2 regions of the Streptomyces sp. VNUA24 genome follow, and region 1 is predicted to be linked to the other one. Evidence: riboswitches for the same ligand, from Rfam matches in the RefSeq annotation. Region 1 holds a riboswitch; the other holds the start of a gene.
The links. A riboswitch is a leader RNA that binds a small molecule or an ion and turns the genes downstream of it on or off. The one in region 1 is predicted to bind S-adenosylmethionine.
Positions count from the first base shown of each region.

Region 2: another riboswitch for S-adenosylmethionine. It lies ahead of thrC (threonine synthase); the one in region 1 lies ahead of PYR72_RS35345 (aminotransferase class V-fold PLP-dependent enzyme).

Region 1 is NZ_CP119143.1:8,243,510-8,249,143, reverse strand. It holds gene PYR72_RS35355 (rhomboid family intramembrane serine protease) at 1-311, shown strand, start outside; gene PYR72_RS35350 (Lrp/AsnC ligand binding domain-containing protein) at 308-589, shown strand; gene PYR72_RS35345 (aminotransferase class V-fold PLP-dependent enzyme) at 621-1,991, opposite strand; SAM riboswitch class IV at 2,111-2,226, opposite strand; gene trpD (anthranilate phosphoribosyltransferase) at 2,497-3,561, opposite strand; gene PYR72_RS35335 (cytochrome bc complex cytochrome b subunit) at 3,696-5,336, opposite strand; gene PYR72_RS35330 (Rieske 2Fe-2S domain-containing protein) at 5,333-5,634, opposite strand, start outside.
Region 2 is NZ_CP119143.1:6,293,945-6,299,578, reverse strand. It holds gene PYR72_RS27015 (MoaD/ThiS family protein) at 163-438, opposite strand; gene thrC (threonine synthase) at 541-1,833, opposite strand; SAM riboswitch class I at 1,851-1,997, opposite strand; gene PYR72_RS27005 (glucosyl-3-phosphoglycerate synthase) at 2,129-3,073, shown strand; gene PYR72_RS27000 (trehalose-6-phosphate synthase) at 3,298-4,716, shown strand; gene otsB (trehalose-phosphatase) at 4,730-5,605, opposite strand; gene PYR72_RS26990 (DUF3263 domain-containing protein) at 5,623-5,634, opposite strand, start outside.

The DNA.
Region 1 (5,634 bases):
CGGCGGTCCTCGGCGCGTTCCTGTACCTGTTCCCCCGGGCGCGGGTGACGAGCCTCCTGCCGTTCCTCTTCTTCCTCCCGCTGCGGTTCCCGGCGTGGGTGACCCTGCCCTTCTGGGTGAGCCTGCAGTGGCTGGCGGCGGGACGGCAGACCGCGGGGCCGGGCGTCGCCTATCTGGCGCACCTGGTGGGGTTCGGACTGGGGTTCGTCTACGCATGGGGGCGTTACGGCCGGAGGGCTAGAGTGACACCGCCAGCGGACGCGTCGAAGAACGTCCCTGCTCCGGCCCCCGAGGGAGAGAACCAGCCGTGATCACCGCGATCGTCCTCATCAAGACCAGCGTGGACCGGATTCCGGAGATCGCGGAGTCGATCGCCGCGATCGACTCCGTGACCGAGGTGTTCTCCGTGACCGGTACGTACGACCTGGTCGCCATGGTCCGGGTGAAGGAGCACGAGGACCTCGCGGACGTGATCCCCGGCCGGATCAGCAAGATCCCGGGCGTCCTCGGCACGGACACGCACGTCGCCTTCCGCGCCTACTCCCAGCACGACCTGGAGGCCGCCTTCGCCATCGGGCTGGACGGCTAGCGGCCTCTCGCGCGGCCGAACGCTCCGGCGGTCAGACCGCCGGGACGCAGCGGCCGTCCTCCGTGCGGTAGTTCCACTTCGCGCCGTCACGCACCAGCTCCTTGACCGCCCCCAGGAACCGCTCCACGTGCTCGTCGGGGGTGCCCGCTCCGAAGCTCACCCGGATCGCGTTGAGGGAGCGTTCGCCGGGGGCCGCCTCGGGGGCACCGCACTCGCCCTGGCTCTGCGGATCGGTGCCGAGGAGCGTACGGACGAGGGGGTGGGCGCAGAAGAGGCCGTCGCGTACGCCGATGCCGTACTCGGCGGAGAGGGCGGCGGCGAAGTGGGAGCTGTTCCAGCCCTCGACGACGAAGGAGAGGACGCCGACGCGCGGGGCCTCGTCCCCGAACAGGGAGAGGATCCGCACCTCGGGCACCTCGGCGAGCCCTGCCCGGACGGTGTCGATCAGGTACCGCTCCCGGGCGACCAGGGTGTCGAACCCGGCCTCGGTGAGGGCCTTGCAGGCGGAGGCGATGGAGTAGGCGCCGATGACGTTGGGCGAGCCGGCCTCGTGACGGGCGGCGCTGTCGTGCCACTCGACGTCCACGCCGCCGTCCGTCCGCCGGGTCACCTTGCGGCTGGCACCGCCGCCCGCGAGGTACGGGTCGGCCTCGCGCAGCCAGTCGGCGCGCCCGGCGAGCACACCGGACCCGAACGGCGCGTACAGCTTGTGCCCCGAGAAGGCGACCCAGTCCACGTCCAGCTCCTGCACGGAGACGGGGTGGTGGGGCGCGAGCTGGGCCGCGTCGAGCACGATCCGCGCGCCGTGCGCGTGGGCGGCCGCGGCCAGCTCCCGCACCGGCCAGATCTCCCCGGTGACGTTCGAAGCACCGGTGACGCACACCAGGGCCGGCCCGTACGGGTCGCGGGCGGCGAGGGCGGTCTCCAGGGTGGCGACGGCCTGCTCCGGCGTCCGGGGCGCGTCCAGGTACGTCACCCGCGCGTCCCGCCAGGGCAGCAGCGAGGCGTGGTGCTCGGTCTCGAAGACGAAGACCTGGCAGTCGGCGGGCAGGGCCTCGGCCAGGAGGTTCAGGGAGTCCGTCGTCGACCGGGTGAAGATCAGCTGGTCGTCGTCACGGCAGTCGAGGAACTCGGCGACGGTCTTCCGGGCGTTCTCGAAGAGGTCCGTCGACAGCTGGGAGAGGTACCCGGCGCCCCGGTGCACGCTCCCGTAGTACGGCGCGTACGCGGCCACGTCGTCCCAGACGCGCTGCAGGGCGGGGGCGCTGGCGGCGTAGTCGAGCGCGGCGTAGGTGACCTCGCCACCGGTGACGAGCGGGACGGTGACATCCCGTCCCAGAACGGGCAGGGAGGCGCAAACCGACTGGTCGGCGGCAAGGGTGGAGACGCTGGAGACAGACATGGGGAACTCCCGTGAGAGGACATGCCGAAGAAGGGCACGCTGAAGAAAGGAAAAGGGGTGCGCGGAGGCGGGGCTCGGCGGCCCTATCGCATTCGCTTGCTCACGGAAGAACTCCCTCGAAGCCGCGCTTGCCGTAGACCTCGCTGCCTACGGCCCGGTCTTCACCCGGGGCACCCCGCCACGGAAGGAGGGTTGCCGGACAGCCAGCCGGGGCTATGGGCTGTCACTCATGACCTGGACCAGAACGTACGCGAGGTGATCGCCGCGCCGCAACTCTTGTCCGGATTCCGGGACGGGTGCGCCTTGGGGCTCGGGGGCGGCTCGGTTCGTTGTCGGGTGCGGGTGCGTGGGGCTTCTCGCGCAGTTCTCCGCGCCCCTAAAAGCCCAGGCCCTGCGGGCCTGAAAAGCAACGGCCTGCGGGCCTGAAAAGCACGGGGCGCAGCCCCTGCTTTTCAGGGGCGCGGGGAACTGCGCGACCAGCCCCCACTCACCCGTACCCGACCGACTACCTGTTCGTCGCCGCGACCCACCGCTCGAGAGCCTGCCGGGCCGCCCCGGAGTCGATGGACTCCGCGGCCCTGGCCATCCCGCCCCTCAACTGCTCCGCCAGCGGCGCGGACGTCGGCTCCAACGCCACCAACGCGGCCGCCGAGTTCAGCAGCACCGCGTCCCGCACGGGCCCGGTCTCCCCGCCCAGCAGCCGCCGCGCGACATCCGCGTTGTACGAGGCGTCGGCCCCCCGCAGCGCCTCCACGGGCACCAGCTCCAGGCCCACCTCGCGCGGGTCGAACGCCTCCTCGGTGACCTTGCCGTCCCGGACGACCCACACCCGTGAGGTCGCCGTGGTCGTCAGCTCGTCGAGTCCGTCGTCGCCGCGGAAGACCAGCGAGGAGTTGCCGCGTCCGGCGAAGACACCGGCCATGATGGGCGCCATCCGGGGGTCGGCGACCCCGACCGCCTGGGCCCGCACCTTCGCCGGGTTCGCCAGCGGCCCGAGCGCGTTGAAGACCGTACGGATGCCCAACTGCCCACGCGCGGCCGCCACATGACGCAGCGCCGGATGGAACTTCACCGCGAAGCAGAAGGTGATCCCGGCCTCCTCCGCGACCTCGGCCACCCGCTTCGGCGTCAGCTCCAGATTGACGCCCAACTTCTCCAGGACGTCGGAGGCCCCGGACGCCGAGGACGCGGCCCGGTTGCCGTGCTTGACGACCTTCGCGCCCGTACCGGCGACGACGATCGAGGACATCGTGGAGATGTTGACCGTCTTGGCCCCGTCCCCGCCCGTGCCGACGATGTCGACGGTCTCCCCGGCCACCTCGATCACGTTGGCGTGCTGGTACAGCGCGTCGACGAGACCGGTGATCTCGTCGACGGTCTCCCCCTTGGCCCGCAGCGCCACCACGAACCCGGCGATCTGCGCGTCCGTCGCCTCGCCGCGCATGATCTGGTCCATCGCCCAGAAGGTGGCACCGGCGTCCTGGTCGTGTCCGGAGAGCAGCGCGTTCAGGACCGCCGGCCAGGAACGGCCCGCCGCGGTGTCGCCTCCAGCGGGGGTCACAGCGCTCATAGCCGCTCCTGGGTGTCGTAGACGAGACGTGGAAGAAGGTGAACCCCACCCTATCCAGCCCCGGGCACGGCGAAGGGCCCCCGTCCGAAGATCGGACGGGGGCCCTTCGACCGTGGTGTGGCGAAGCGGGACGATCAGTGGTGGCCGTGGCCGCTCGTGATCTCCTTGTACTCCTCGACGGTGGGCTTGGCGATCTGGTTGTCCTCGCCGTAGTAGCCCTTGCTCAGCTTGACGCGGGCCTTCTCCAGGCGCGAGACCTTGCGGGCGACACCGTTCTCGTCGACCGCGGCACCGATCTCGGCCGGCGCGTACTGCTCGTGCGCCGTGAGCGTGTGCAGCTGCTCCTGGCTGAGCGGCTCGTGGACCTCGATGAACTCACCGTGCGGCAGGCGCTTGATGATGCCGGTCTCGCGACCGTGCAGCACCTTGTCCTTGTCCCGGCGCTGCAGGCCGAGGCAGATGCGCTTGGTGACGACGAACGCGAGGACCGGGGCCACGAAGAACGCGATCCGGACGAACCAGGTGATCGAGTTGATCGACAGGTGGAAGTGGGTCGCCCAGAGGTCGTTTCCACCACCGATCAGCAGGACCATGTACCAGGTGATCCACGCGACGCCGAAGGCCGTACGGGTCGGCGCGTTGCGCGGGCGGTCCAGGATGTGGTGCTCGCGCTTGTCGCCGGTGACCCAGGACTCGATGAACGGGTAGACCGCGATCGCGACCAGGACCAGCGGGAAGATCACCAGCGGGATGAAGACGCCCAGGACCAGCGTGTGACCCCAGAAGTTGATCTCCCAGCCCGGCATGACACGGATCAGGCCCTCGGAGAAGCCCATGTACCAGTCGGGCTGGGCGCCGGTGGACACCTGGTCCGGCCGGTAGGGGCCCATGGTCCAGATCGGGTTGATCGTGGCGATCGCGGAGATGACCGCGATGACGCCGAAGACCAGGAAGAAGAAGCCGCCGGCCTTCGCCATGTACACCGGGAGCAGCGGCATGCCGACGACGTTGTTGTTCGTCTTTCCGGGGCCCGCGAACTGGGTGTGCTTGTGGTAGAAGACCAGGATCAGGTGCGCCACCATCAGGCCCAGCATGATGCCCGGCAGCAGCAGGATGTGGACCGAGTAGAACCGGGCCACGAAGTCCCCGCCCGGGAACTCCCCGCCGAAGAGGAAGAACGACAGGTACGTGCCGACGATCGGCACGGACAGGACCGCGCCCTCCATGAAGCGGACACCGGTGCCGGAGAGCAGGTCGTCCGGGAGCGAGTAACCGGTGAAGCCGGTGAACATGCCGAGGACGAACAGCAGGAAGCCGAACAGCCAGTTGACCTCACGCGGCTTGCGGAACGCGCCCGTGAAGAACACGCGCATCATGTGCACGAACATGCCGGCGAGGAAGACCAGCGCGGCCCAGTGGTGGATCTGGCGGATCAGCAGACCACCGCGCACCTCGAAGGAGATGTGCATGGTCGAGTTGAACGCCTCGGACATCAGCTGGCCCTGCAGCGGGACGTAGCTGCCGTGGTACTCCACCTCGTTCATCGACGGGTGGAAGAACAGCGTCAGGTACACACCCGTGAGGATGATGATGATGAAGCTGTACATGCAGATCTCGCCCAGCATGAACGACCAGTGGTCGGGGAAGATCTTGCGCATGTTGGCCTTGGCCAGGGAGTAGATCCCGAGCCGGCCGTCGGCCCAGTCGGCGACGCGCTCGCCGGCCGGTGCCTTCTCGCGCTTGTCGCGCGAACCGGTGGTGTTCGTAGTACTCATCCGCGCTCCCAGAAGGCAGGACCGACGGGCTCTTCGAAGTCGCCGACCGCTTCGAGGTAGCCGTCTTCACCGACGGTGATCCTCAGCTGAGGCAACGCGTGACCCGCGGGGCCGAAGATGACCCGTCCGCCGTCGGCGAGGTCGAAGGTGGACTGGTGGCAAGGGCAGAGCACGTGGTGCGTCTGCTGCTCGTACAGGGAGATCGGGCAGCCCACGTGGGTGCAGATCTTCGAGTACGCCACGATGCCCTCGTGCGACCACTCCAGCTCGCGCTTGTCCTTGATGTCGCCCGGCTGGA
Region 2 (5,634 bases), 1.9 Mb from region 1:
TCCGGCATGGAATCACTACGGTGATCGGACCGGGTTCCCCAACTCTACAGTGCTCAACCATAGAGAATTGCCCCCTCCGCTTCTCTCACGGAGGGGGCAATTCGATGAACGCTCGGTAATCGAAGTTACCGACGGTTACTACCGACCGGTACGGACCGGGGGTCAGCCACCCGCGACGGCCGGAATGATCGACACGCCCGCGCCGTCCGGCGTCGCCGTCTCCAGCCCCTGCTCGAACCGGACGTCGTCGTCGTTCACGTACACGTTCACGAACCGCCGCAGCTTGCCCTGGTCGTCGAGAACCCGGGCGGCGATCCCGTTGTGGTTCTTCTCCAGGTCGGCGATGACCTCGGCGAGGGTGCCGCCCTCGGCACTGACCTCGGCCTGCCCGCCGGTGTAGGTGCGAAGGATGGTCGGAATGCGGACGTTGACGGACATGATGTGAAACCTCCGGGGAGTGCAGCGAACCTAAGGGGCGCGGGGAACTGCGCGACAAGCCCCCACTTACCCGCAGCAGAACGACTTGCTGACGGGTCCTGCTTACGCGAGACCGGCCTCGCGGAACGAATCAAGGCTGGGCCGGATGGTGGCGGTGAGCCCCGTCCCCGCCACCGCGTCCAGCGTCTTGAGACCGTCACCGGTGTTGAGCACGACCGTGGTGAGCGTCGGGTCGAGCAGCCCGTCCTCGATCAGCTTCTTCGTCACGCCGACGGTCACACCACCGGCGGTCTCGGCGAAGATCCCCTCGGTCCGCGCGAGCAGCTTGATCGCCTCGACGACCTGCTCGTCCGTCACGTCCTCCACGGCCCCCCCGGTCCGCCGCGCGATGTCGAGCACGTACGGCCCGTCCGCCGGGTTGCCGATCGCCAGCGACTTCGCGATGGTGTTCGGCTTCTGCGGCCGTACGACGTCGTGGCCCGCCTTGTACGCCACCGACACCGGCGAGCAGCCCTCGGCCTGCGCACCGAAGATCTTGTACGGCTTGTCCTCGACGAGCCCGAGCTTGATCAGCTCCTGCAGCCCCTTGTCGATCTTCGTGAGCTGCGACCCGGAGGCGATCGGCACGACCAGCTGATCCGGGAGCTTCCAGCCCAGCTGCTCGCAGATCTCGTACGCCAGGGTCTTGGAGCCCTCCGCGTAGTACGGCCGCAGGTTGACGTTCACGAAGCCCCAGCCCTCGCCGGCCGGGTCGCCGATCAGCTCGGAGCAGAAGCGGTTCACGTCGTCGTAGTTGCCCTCGATGCCGACCAGCTCGCCGCCGTAGACCGCGGCCATGACGACCTTGCCCTGCTCCAGGTCGTGCGGGATGAACACGCAGGACCGGAAGCCGGCGCGGGCGGCGGCGGCGCCGACGGCGCCGGCCAGGTTGCCCGTGGAGGAGCAGGACAGGGTGGTGAAGCCGAAGGCGCGGGCCGCCTCCAGCGCCTGGGCGACGACCCGGTCCTTGAAGGAGTGCGTGGGGTTGCCGGAGTCGTCCTTGACGAAGAGCTTGCCGGCGTCGACGCCGAGCGCGGCGGCCAGGTTGTCGGCCTGCACGAGCTGGGTCCAGCCGGGATTGATGTTCGGCTTGGTCGCCACGTCGGCCGGGACGGGCAGCAGGGGGGCGTACCGCCAGATGTTCGCGGGACCGGACTCGATCCGCTTGCGCAGCTCCTCCGTGTCGTAGGCGGAGTAGTCGTACGCGATCTCCAGCGGCCCGAAACACTCCTCGCAGGCGAAGACCGGCCCGAGGGGGACGCGGTGGCCGCACTCACGACAGCTCAGTGCGGCGGCGGGGCCGAGGTCTACTGTGGAGGGGGAGTCGGTGGTGCTTGCAACAGTCTGCGCAGCCATGGAGGCGAGGCCCTTTCTCCTCATCTTCCTCGCGGCGCACTTCGCCGCGAGACGGATTTGGCACCTTCCCGAGCCGGGAGCCTCACCACGACGACGTGGTCAGACCGGCTGGAGGGTTGCCGGGGCTTCATCGGGCCGTATCCCTCTGCCCCTCTGGATGAGCGGTATTTGGTTGTATGAGCCGACGGGCACCGACATGCGATGGTCACCAGCGTTGTCCAAGACTGTAACCGAAGGCCAGGACAGTTGAGAGAGCCGTCCGAACCGCGAGATGAACGCAGAGGAGCCGCGCACTGTGCTGAAGGAAGTCGAGCACTGGCTGAACACCCGCTCCTGGTCCACGGCCGACCGCCCGCTCCACAGGATCATGGCCGCGAAACGAGCGAGCGGCCAGTCGGTCAGCGTCGTCCTGCCCGCGCTGAACGAGGAGGAGACCGTCGGCGACATCGTCGCGATCATCCGCCACGACCTCATGCGGCAGGTCCCGCTCGTCGACGAGATCGTGGTCGTCGACTCCGGCTCCACCGACCGGACGTCGCAGGTCGCGGCGGCGGCCGGGGCGCGCGTCGTCCACCGCGACGACATCCTGCCCCGCGTCCCGGCCGTGCCCGGCAAGGGCGAGGTGCTGTGGCGCTCGCTGCTCGTCACCCGGGGCGACATCGTCTGTTTCATCGACGCCGACCTCCGGGAGTTCTCGTCCGACTTCGTCTCCGGGATCGTGGGCCCGCTGCTCACGGACCCCGGGGTCGACCTCGTCAAGGCGATGTACGACCGCCCCCTCGGCTCCGCCGCCGGCCAGGGCGGCCGTGTGACGGAACTCATGGCCCGCCCCCTGCTCAACATGCACTGGCCGCAGCTGGCCGGCTTCGTCCAGCCGCTCGGCGGCGAGTACGCGGCGCGGCGCTCGCTCCTGGAGCGGCTGCCGTTCCCCGTGGGCTACGGCATCGAGCTGGGCATGCTGGTCGACGCGCTGCACCTGGTCGGCCTCGACGCGCTCGCCCAGGTCGACGTGGGCGTCCGCAAGCACCGGCACCAGGACGGGGCGGCGCTGGGCCGCATGTCCGCGGCGATCTACCGCACGGCCCAGCTCCGGCTGGCCCGCGGGCATCTGATCCGGCCGGTCCTGACGCAGTTCGAACGGGGCCGGGAGGGTTTTGAGCCGCGCACCTATTCGGTGGACCTGGAGGAGCGGCCGCCGATGGTGGAGATCACGGAGTACGCGAAGCGGAGGGCGGCGTAGGGGGCGGGGGTGCGGGGCTTCTCGCGCCCCTGAAAGCCAACGGTCCTGCGGGCCTGAAATGCCCGGGGCGCAGCCCCGGGCATTTCAGGGGCGCGGGGAACTGCGCGACCAGCCCCCACCCACCCGCACCCGCCACACAACAGGCGCTCCACCCTCATGAGGCACTCCTGTATACGGCCGCACCCCACGTTTGACCGGCGGAGCCCTTGGCTAGGTTGAGCCGTATGGCATCAACGCACGGCGCGGCCCACGTACTCGTCGCGTCCAACCGGGGACCCGTCACCTACACGCTGGACGAGGAGACCGACACGCTCGCGGCGAAGCGCGGCGGCGGCGGTCTCGTGTCGGGCCTCTCCGCGATCGACCCGTCCTCCGGCGCCGTCTGGGTGTGCTCCGCCCTGGGCGACGGCGACCGCGAGGCCGTACGACGCGGTGTCTCCGAACCGGGCGTGCGCATGCTGGACATCCCCGCCGACGTGCACCACGACGCGTACAACGGCGTGGCCAACTCCACGCTGTGGTTCGTGCACCACATGCTCTACCAGACCCCCCTGGAACCGGCCTTCGACGCGGAGTTCCGACGGCAGTGGGCGGCGTACGAGACGTACAACCGCGCCTTCGCCGAGGCGCTCGCCGACGAGGCGGCGGACGGCGCGGCCGTGCTGGTGCAGGACTACCACCTGGTCCTGGTCCCCCGGATGCTGCGCGACCTCCGCCCCGACCTGCGGATCGGCCACTTCTCGCACACCCCGTGGGCACCCGTCGACTACTTCCGGATGCTTCCCGACGACATCGCCGCGCAGGTGCTCGACGGCATCCTCGGCGCCGACCGGGCCGCGTTCCTCACCCAGCGGTGGGCCGACGCGTTCACCGCGTGCTGCCGGGCCGTCCTGGGCCCGGAGAGCCTGTCCGGCACCCGGATCGGCGTGCACGGCCTGGGCGCCGACGCGGACTTCCTGCGCTCCCGCGCCCACCAGGAGGACGTCGACGACCGCATCGCCCTGCTGCGGGAGCAGATCGGTACGGCCCCGGAGGGCACCCCGCGCCGCACGATCGTCCGCGTGGACCGCACGGAGCTGTCGAAGAACATCGTGCGCGGCCTGCACGCCTACCGGCAGCTCCTCGACGACCGGCCGACCTGGCGCGAGCGCGTCGTGCACGTCGCCTTCGCGTACCCGTCGCGGCAGGACCTCGCGGTGTACCGGGACTACATGACCGAGGTCGAGCGGGTCGCGGACGACATCAACGAGCGGTACGGGACACCGGACTGGACCCCGGTCGTCCTCCACCTCAAGGACGACTTCGCCCGGTCCCTGGCGGCGTACCGCCTCGCGGACGTGGCCCTGGTGAACCCCATCCGCGACGGCATGAACCTCGTCGCCAAGGAGGTGCCGGTCGTCTCCGACGAGGGGTGTGTGCTGGTGCTGTCCCGGGAGGCCGGGGCCTTCGAGGAACTGGGCGACGACTCGGTGGTGGTGAACCCCTACGACGTGGCGGGTACGGCGGCCGCGCTGCACGAGGCGCTGAGCCTGTCGGCGGACGAGCGGGCGGAGCGGGGGAAGCGGCTGGTCGCGGCGGCCACCGCGTTGCCGCCGACGCAGTGGTTCCTGGACCAGTTGCGGGCGTTGGAGGAGGGCCGGTAGCCGGGGCCGCCGTTCAGGGCCCTCCGCGTCGGACGTGCGCGGCGACGGCCGCCAGGAGGTCGACGACTCCCTGCGGGCCGTCCACCACCAGGTCCGCCCGCTCGGACAGTTCGTTGACCTCCGCGCTGCCGCTGCAGACCAGGAGGCCGGGCGTGCCCTCGGTGCGGAGTTTCTCGACGGCGGCGAAGGCGGGGAGGTCGCCGAGGTCGTCACCGGCGTAGAGGACGGACGCGGCGCCGGTTTCCGCCAGGTACTCGCGCAGGGCGACGCCCTTGTCCATCCCCGGGGGCCGCAGTTCGAGGACCATACGGCCGGGTTCGACGATGAGGCCGTGGCGGGCGGCGAGGTCGGTGAGCGGGGCGCGCAGCGCGTCGAAGGCGGCCTGGGGGTCGGTGGCGCGGCGGGTGTGCACGGCGACCGCGCGGCCCTTCTCCTCGATCCAGGTGCCCTGCCGGGCGCCGACGCCGTCCAGGAGGCCGGGGAGTTCGGCGCGGACCGCCGCGACTCCGGGGTGCGGGGCGGGGGCGCTGACGGTGCCGGTGACGGCGTCCCAGCGTTCGGCGCCGTAGTGGCCGAGGACGACGAGGTGTTCCAGTCCGGGGACACCGGCGAAGCCGCCGTGGCGGACGGCGACGGCCGCCGGGCGGCCGGTCACCACGGCGACGGAGGCGACCTTCGGGGCGAGGGCGGCGAGGGCGGCGACCGCGTCGGGGTGGGCGCGGGCCTGCTCGGGGTCGGGGACGATCGGGGCGAGCGTGCCGTCGAAGTCGAGTGCGATCACCGTGCCGCCCGGGCGGCCGAGGATCGCGTCCAGCGCGTCCCGCCCGGCCTGGGTCACGGGGGTCGGCAAGGTGGCCTTGGGGTTCTCTGCGTCCTTGTGGCTGCCCATGGCGTCGACCCTATCCGTCATCGCTCGGC